2 regions of the Mesorhizobium sp. M7D.F.Ca.US.004.01.2.1 genome follow, and region 1 is predicted to be linked to the other one. Evidence: riboswitches for the same ligand, from Rfam matches in the RefSeq annotation. Region 1 holds a riboswitch; the other holds the start of a gene.
What was found. A riboswitch is a leader RNA that binds a small molecule or an ion and turns the genes downstream of it on or off. The one in region 1 is predicted to bind cobalamin.
Positions count from the first base shown of each region.

Region 1 (3,203 bases):
ATCTCCAACCCGCCATTGCCGCTGTGGGCATCGAATTCGGGACCATAGCGCCCGAATTCCGGTGCATCTGCGATGTCATGACCGGAGGCGGGTAGCCAGCTGTTCCAGATCGTGTTGATCGTGCGGCGGATTGTCGAGATGTGCTCCCGATGCGAGAACACCGCGTATTTCTGCGCCGGCACCCTCACCCGGTAGAACTCCTTCGGCAAGTCCGCAAAATCGGACACTTCGACGCCGACCACATAGTCGAAATTGCCCGCGTCGTCGCCGTTGAGGCAGACGCCGTAGAAAACGCCGGCGATCTCGCCGGGGATGTTGCCGATATAGGGACTGAAGCGCTGCCACTGCATCGGAATGCCGGCGCTGCTCTCGCAACTGTAGCGTTCGCCAAAGCCACCGATAAGGAAGGGCCGGCTGGTCTCGAAGCGCGGCGGTTCGAGTGTGCTGAGCAGGGAATGGTCCATCAGGATTGGCTCCACAAGGTCGAGGGTCTTAGTCGTGCCTTGCGCGCGCACCAGTTCCGGCGTGGTGCCGAACTGGTCGCGGAAGGCACGGGTGAACGCCTCATGCGAGTTGTAGCCGGCATCGAGCGCAACGCTGAGGATGTCGGGCGCCCCGCCGGCCAGCTTGCGTGCCGCTTCGGTCAGCCGGCGCGAGCGCATGTAGCCCATCACCGAGCGGCCGGTGGCAGCGCCGAAAGCCCGCGTCACATGAAAACGCGACACGCCGCTGCTTTGGGCGACATCGTCGAGCGAGATCGCTTCCGGCAGATGGCTCTCGACGAACCACAGCGCTTTCTCGGTCGGGTTCATTTTTCTTCTCGCATTGGCCAGATCATGATGCCGTTCCCTGGCGCGGCCAGTTTGATCGAAATTGCGCATCCGGCGCAATCCGCGCCAATCCCGTCGCAGTTCGCGCACCGATATGGCCCAGCACGTCAAGCGCTTCGCTTGACAGCGCCAGGCGACACTTTATAGAACGTTATATTATTACACACCGCGAGCGTGCAATGTCTGCCTCCCTCACGTGGCCCATCACTCCATCCGAGAAATCCGTTGCGATGCGATCGGCGCAAAACTACGCTGAGGCGGTGATGGTCCCCGAGTCGAAAGGCGAGGGGTGAAAAGGGAACGCGGTGAGATCCCCAGGGATCGAGGCCGTGGCTGCCCCCGCAACTGTAAGCGGCGAGCAAAATCCATGAATGCCACTGGCCGGCAAGGCTGGGAAGGCTGGATGGCGCAACGACCCGCGAGCCAGGAGACCTGCCATCAGCATGAGTTGACCGGACGGGGTGTGCCGGGAGGAAACGCGAATCTCGGTCTTGTCGGCCGGCTCGCCAGCTTCCTTCCGTCGCCAGTTTTGGAAAGTGACGGAAAGTTGGACGGCTCCATCGATCCCATCCATCGCATCATCGTGTGCACGCTTTGCTGTGACCTTGTGACCGGGGTCAGGTCCGGGGAAGACCTTTGCACCGATTTGCGCTCCCGGCTTTCGGCCCAGCATGAGCCGGCCGTTGCGCGCGGCTTCGCGGTCGAAGGCGTGGCCTGCATGGCGGGCTGCTCGCGGCCGCTGACCGTCGCGTTTCAGGCACACGGTAAAGCTGCCTATCTCTTCGGCTCCATCGACGCGCGCGCCGATGTCGGCGACCTCGTGCGATTCGCCAGACTCTACGCGTCGCTCGCCGATGGCTGGTGCAGTTCCGGTCAGCGTCCGGCGGGATTGGCCGGCAAGACGCTGGCCCGCATTCCCGGTTCGGGCAATCCGGCGGGCGGCAGCCGATGACCGCAGCGCTCCTCGAAGCCCATGACCTCTGCGCCATGGCGAATGGGCGGGATCTGGTTCAGGCGGTCAGCCTGTCGGTGGCCGCTGGCGACCGCCTTGCCATCATCGGTCCCAATGGCGCCGGCAAGACGACGCTGGTGCGCATGCTGTCGGGCATGCTGCGGCCGAGTTCCGGCGAGGTGAAGCTCACTGGGCGCCGGCTGGACAGGATTTCGGCCGCCGAGCGGGCACTGCATATGGCCGTTGTCGGCCAGACCGACCAGCCCGATCCGCGGCTGGCGGTGATCGACTATGTCGAGCTTGGCCGGGTCCCGCACGCCGGGCTGAGACGCAGGAGCGAGGAACGCGATATTGTCGTCGATGCGCTGCGCCGGGCCGGCCTGCTGCCGCTGCTTGGCCGCACCATCGGCTCGCTGTCGGGCGGCGAGCGCCAGCGTGCCCAACTGGCCCGCGCCATCGCCCAGCAGCCAAAGATCCTGTTCCTTGATGAGCCGACCAACCATCTCGATCCGCGCGCCCGCGGCGAACTGCTCGAACTCGTGGCCGGCCTTAGCATGACCGTGATCGCGGTGCTGCACGATCTGGCGCTGGTCGCGCCGTTCGCCACCAAGGTGGTGGTGATGAACCACGCGCGTCTGCAAGCGCTCGCCGCGCCGCGCGAAGCGCTGACCCAAAAACTGATCCGCGAGATTTTCGGCATCGATGTTCTGCGTCTGCGCCATCCGACCGAAGACCGCGAACTGACGGTGTTCGAAGTGCCAAACCGTGCCGCGCCGCCGTCCTGATTGAAGCCATTCGGTATTCGACCCATCCCATCCACAAAGGAGCAACACCCCGTGAAACGCCTTGCCTTTTCGCTTGCCTTCTCGCTTCTGGCCTCGACAGCCCTGGCCTTCCCCGTGACCGTCGACAGCTGCGGCAAACCGCTGACCTTCGATGCCGCACCGAAGCGCGCCGTGATCCATGATCTCAACATGGCCGAGATGGCTTTCGCGCTGAAACTGCAGCCGTCGATCGTCGGCCTGACCGGCATCACCGGATGGTACAAGGTCGGTCCCGAGTTCAAGGCCGAGCAGGGCTCGATCCCGGAACTGGCGCCGAAATACCCGACACTCGAAAACCTCGTCGCCGTCGAGCCCGATTTCTTCTTCGCCGGCTGGTACTACGGCATGAAGCCGGGCGGCGAAGTGACACCCGATACGCTTGCCCCGCACGGCATCAAGACGCTGGTGCTGACGGAAAGCTGCGTTCATCTCGACAAGAACCGCCCGGCCGCCTCGATGGACCTGCTCTATGGCGACGTCGAAAAGCTGGGCAAGATCTTTGGCAAGGAGGCCGAGGCTGAAAAGCTCGTTTCGGGCTGGAAGACGCAGCTCGCCGATATCACCGCCAAGGTCGGCGACCGCAAAGGGACCCGGGTG
Region 1 is NZ_RZRQ01000061.1:4,493-7,695, forward strand. Features, by position in the region: gene EN993_RS11775 (AraC family transcriptional regulator) at 1-812, opposite strand, end outside; cobalamin riboswitch at 1,078-1,285, shown strand; gene EN993_RS11780 (DUF1636 family protein) at 1,378-1,782, shown strand; gene EN993_RS11785 (ABC transporter ATP-binding protein) at 1,779-2,567, shown strand; gene EN993_RS11790 (ABC transporter substrate-binding protein) at 2,619-3,203, shown strand, end outside.

Region 2 (3,203 bases), on a different contig from region 1:
TTGCCATAGCCGAGCATCCGCAGCGCCAGCCCGAAGGCGGCCGTGGTCTTGCCCTTGCCCGGGCCGGTGTTGACGATCAGCAGCCCCTTCTCGACCGTCTTGCTCGCCACCTCGGCATCCTGCACGGCCTTGCGCTTGGCCATCTTGGCGCGGTGGCGCTCTTCGTCCTTGTTGTCGATATCGGTCATGTCATTTCACCTGGAGCGGCAGCCCCGCCACCATCAGCAGCACCGTATCGGCGATGGCAGCGACCTGCTGGTTGAGCCGGCCGGCGGCGTCGCGGAAACGGCGTGCCAGTGCATTGTCGGGCACGATGCCCTGGCCGACTTCATTGGACACCACGAACCAGGGTCCACGCGGCCGCGACAGCACGTCCGCCAGCCGACGGCATTCAAGCTCGAGATCGTGGTCGGCGAGCATATGGTTGGTCAGCCACAGTGTCAGGCAGTCGATAAGCACAGGCTGGTTGTCAGGCAAGGCCCCGAGCGCGCCGGCGAGATCGAGCGGTGCGTCGATGGTCGTCCAGCCTTCGCCGCGCCGTGAGCGGTGCAGCGCGATGCGCTCACGCATCTCGTCATCATAGGCTTGCGCCGTGGCGACATAGGTCCAACGCGGCGGCAAACCCGTCGCCAGGGTTTCGGCGTGCGCGCTCTTGCCGGAGCGCGCACCACCGATGAGAAAGGTAAGCTTGCGATCAGGCAAAGCTGTCGCGCAGGCTGGTCGCGGTGCCGGTGAAGCGGCCGCGCACCACGCCGACGACCGCGCCGAGCACCAGCCAGAACACCAGATTGGTCACTGTCACCGCCACCACGAACTGGTGATGCAGGCCTTCCGGAATCGCCGTCTTGTAACTGTCGGGCTGCGGCGCGCCGACAATATGCGGCGCGACGATCAAGGCCACAGCCAAGATCGCCAGCGGCAGCGACTTTCGGAAGGCGATCAGGCCGAGCCCGGCCGCGGTCGCCGCCACCGTTGCCCACCACCAGATCTGGCGCTCGGTCAGATCGGCAGCCGGCATGGCCGGCAGTTCCGGTGGCAGGCCGAGGCCAGGCGCCAGCGTAAACACGGCAAAGCCGGCAAGGCCCCAGAACACGCCCTGGCGCCAATTGCCGATGCCGCCGGCGAATTCCGAAACCGCGACCAGGATCAGCGCGAAGCCGATACCGGTGACGATATTGGCAAGCACGCTGAACGCGAAACGCTCGAAACCGTCTGCCGGCGCCCAACCCTCGTCTTCCGCGGGTGCCGCCGGTGCCGGCGTGGCAGCGCTCATGGAGTTTGTTGCCGGTGCGGCCGAACTCATCGCGTTGCCGCTGGTGGTATCGGCAGGCGCCGCCGGAGCGGCAGCGTGCTCATGTTCATGGCCGCCTCCAGCCTGTTCGTAGACTTCCGCCTTGAGGATGAGTGGCACGGTGGCATAGGCCTGCATGCAGGCGAGAACGACGCCGGCCACGAGCCCTGCGATCGCCGCGATGAACACGACGTTGCGAAACAGGTTCATGATGTCAGATCCTCGTCAGTGGCAGGGAAACGCCATCGAATGGCGATAGTCGTGAGCCGCATTGTGGACCGCATCGATATGCGAGAAGCCGACAAAGCCCATCACGAAAATGCCGAGAAACGCAGCAAGAGCGAGCTGCATGAAGCGCGACTGCGAGGAGACGGAGGCGCCGAGGGAGACGGAAGCGGTAGTCATATCTTGTCCTTTCGCCCTCCACCCGAGGGCATCGAAGTCAGTTTCCTGTCGCCGGCAGGTCTCCTGGCTCGCGGATCAGCGCCCTTCCCCACCTTCCCGAAGAAAACATCTTCAGTGGCATATGGAGAGGACTACCGCACACAGTTGCGGGGGCAGCCACGGCATTGGGCGAAACTCGCCCTCACCGCATTCCCTCTTGGCTCCAAAATGGAACCGACGACATTGGTGACTATAGGCAGAATCCTCGCCTCCGGCAAACCAAATTCCGCCGGCAACCATCGCGAATGCGTCGTACCAGCCGAGACCCGCCGGTGCCGCAATTGACAATTTTCCTGGCCGGGTGTCGGCTGACATCTCTAGAGGAAGCCAGCCATGCAGCCCATTGCCAGCGAGCGCGATCCCTACAACGGCCTGACCCGGGCCGAACCGACCCTGCCCTCGTCGACCTATTGGGACGCAGAAGCCTATCAAAAGGATCTCGACGCCATCTGGTATCGAAGCTGGCTGCTCGTCTGCCGCGAGGCCGACCTAGCGCAACCACTGGCTTTCCGCCGATTCCGCATCGGCACGCAGGACATCGTCGTGTTGCGGGACGAGACCGGCGAGCTGCGCGCCTTTCACAACACCTGCCGCCATCGCGGCTCGCAGCTTTGCCAGGAAAGCGAAGGCCGGCTGAAGGCGCGACTGATCACCTGCCCCTACCACGCCTGGTCCTATTCCCTGCGTGGCGACCTCGTGCGCGTGCCGTCGAAATCGCTGCCGGAAGGCTTCGACAAGGCCGGCCACCCCCTTTATCGGGTCGCACTCTCGGTGTGGCGCGGCTTCGTCTTCATCAACCTCACCGAAGACGCGACCGGTTCGGCGCAGGCATCCTTCGATCCCGCCTCCGGCGATCTCGGCAATTGGCCGCTGGAGACGCTGGTCAGCGGCCACGTACTGCGCAAGGTGATGAACTGCAACTGGAAGATCTTTTGGGAAAACTTCAACGAGTGCCTGCATTGCCCGGGCGTCCACAAGGACCTGTCGCGGCTGGTGCCGATCTATGGCCGTGGCCTGATGGGCCGGCACGACGATCCCGAATGGGCTCGCCACGCCGACAATGATGCACCGGAATTTTCCGGCGGCCTGCGTGCAGGAGCCGAAACATGGTCGCGCGACGGCCAGGCGCATGGGCCGGTCTTCGCCAACCTCACGCCAGTCGAGCGCGCCACGGGCCAGACCTATGCCACCAGCCTGCCGTCGATGTTCATCGTCGGCCATGTCGACTATGTCAGGTCAGTCCGGCTGGTACCGCTCGGCCCCGAGCAGACCGAGCTTGTCGCGGAATGGCTGTTTGCGCCCGAGGCGCTCGCCACGACCGACATCGACAACATCGTTGCCTTCGGCACGCAGGTGCTGGAGGAGGATGCGACGATCTGCGAGGTCAACCAGAGAGGCCTGCGCTCGCTGCGCCACCAAGCCGGCGTGCTGATGCCCGAGGAATACGACCTGCACCGCTTCCACAACT
Region 2 is NZ_RZRQ01000057.1:20,396-23,598, forward strand. Features, by position in the region: gene cobO (cob(I)yrinic acid a,c-diamide adenosyltransferase) at 1-188, opposite strand, end outside; gene cobU (bifunctional adenosylcobinamide kinase/adenosylcobinamide-phosphate guanylyltransferase) at 190-702, opposite strand; gene EN993_RS11360 (CbtA family protein) at 695-1,501, opposite strand; gene EN993_RS11365 (CbtB domain-containing protein) at 1,517-1,696, opposite strand; cobalamin riboswitch at 1,732-1,929, opposite strand; gene EN993_RS11370 (aromatic ring-hydroxylating dioxygenase subunit alpha) at 2,069-3,203, shown strand, end outside.
Region 2: linked by a shared signal. The riboswitch ahead of EN993_RS11365 (CbtB domain-containing protein) and the one ahead of EN993_RS11780 (DUF1636 family protein) in region 1 are both predicted to bind cobalamin.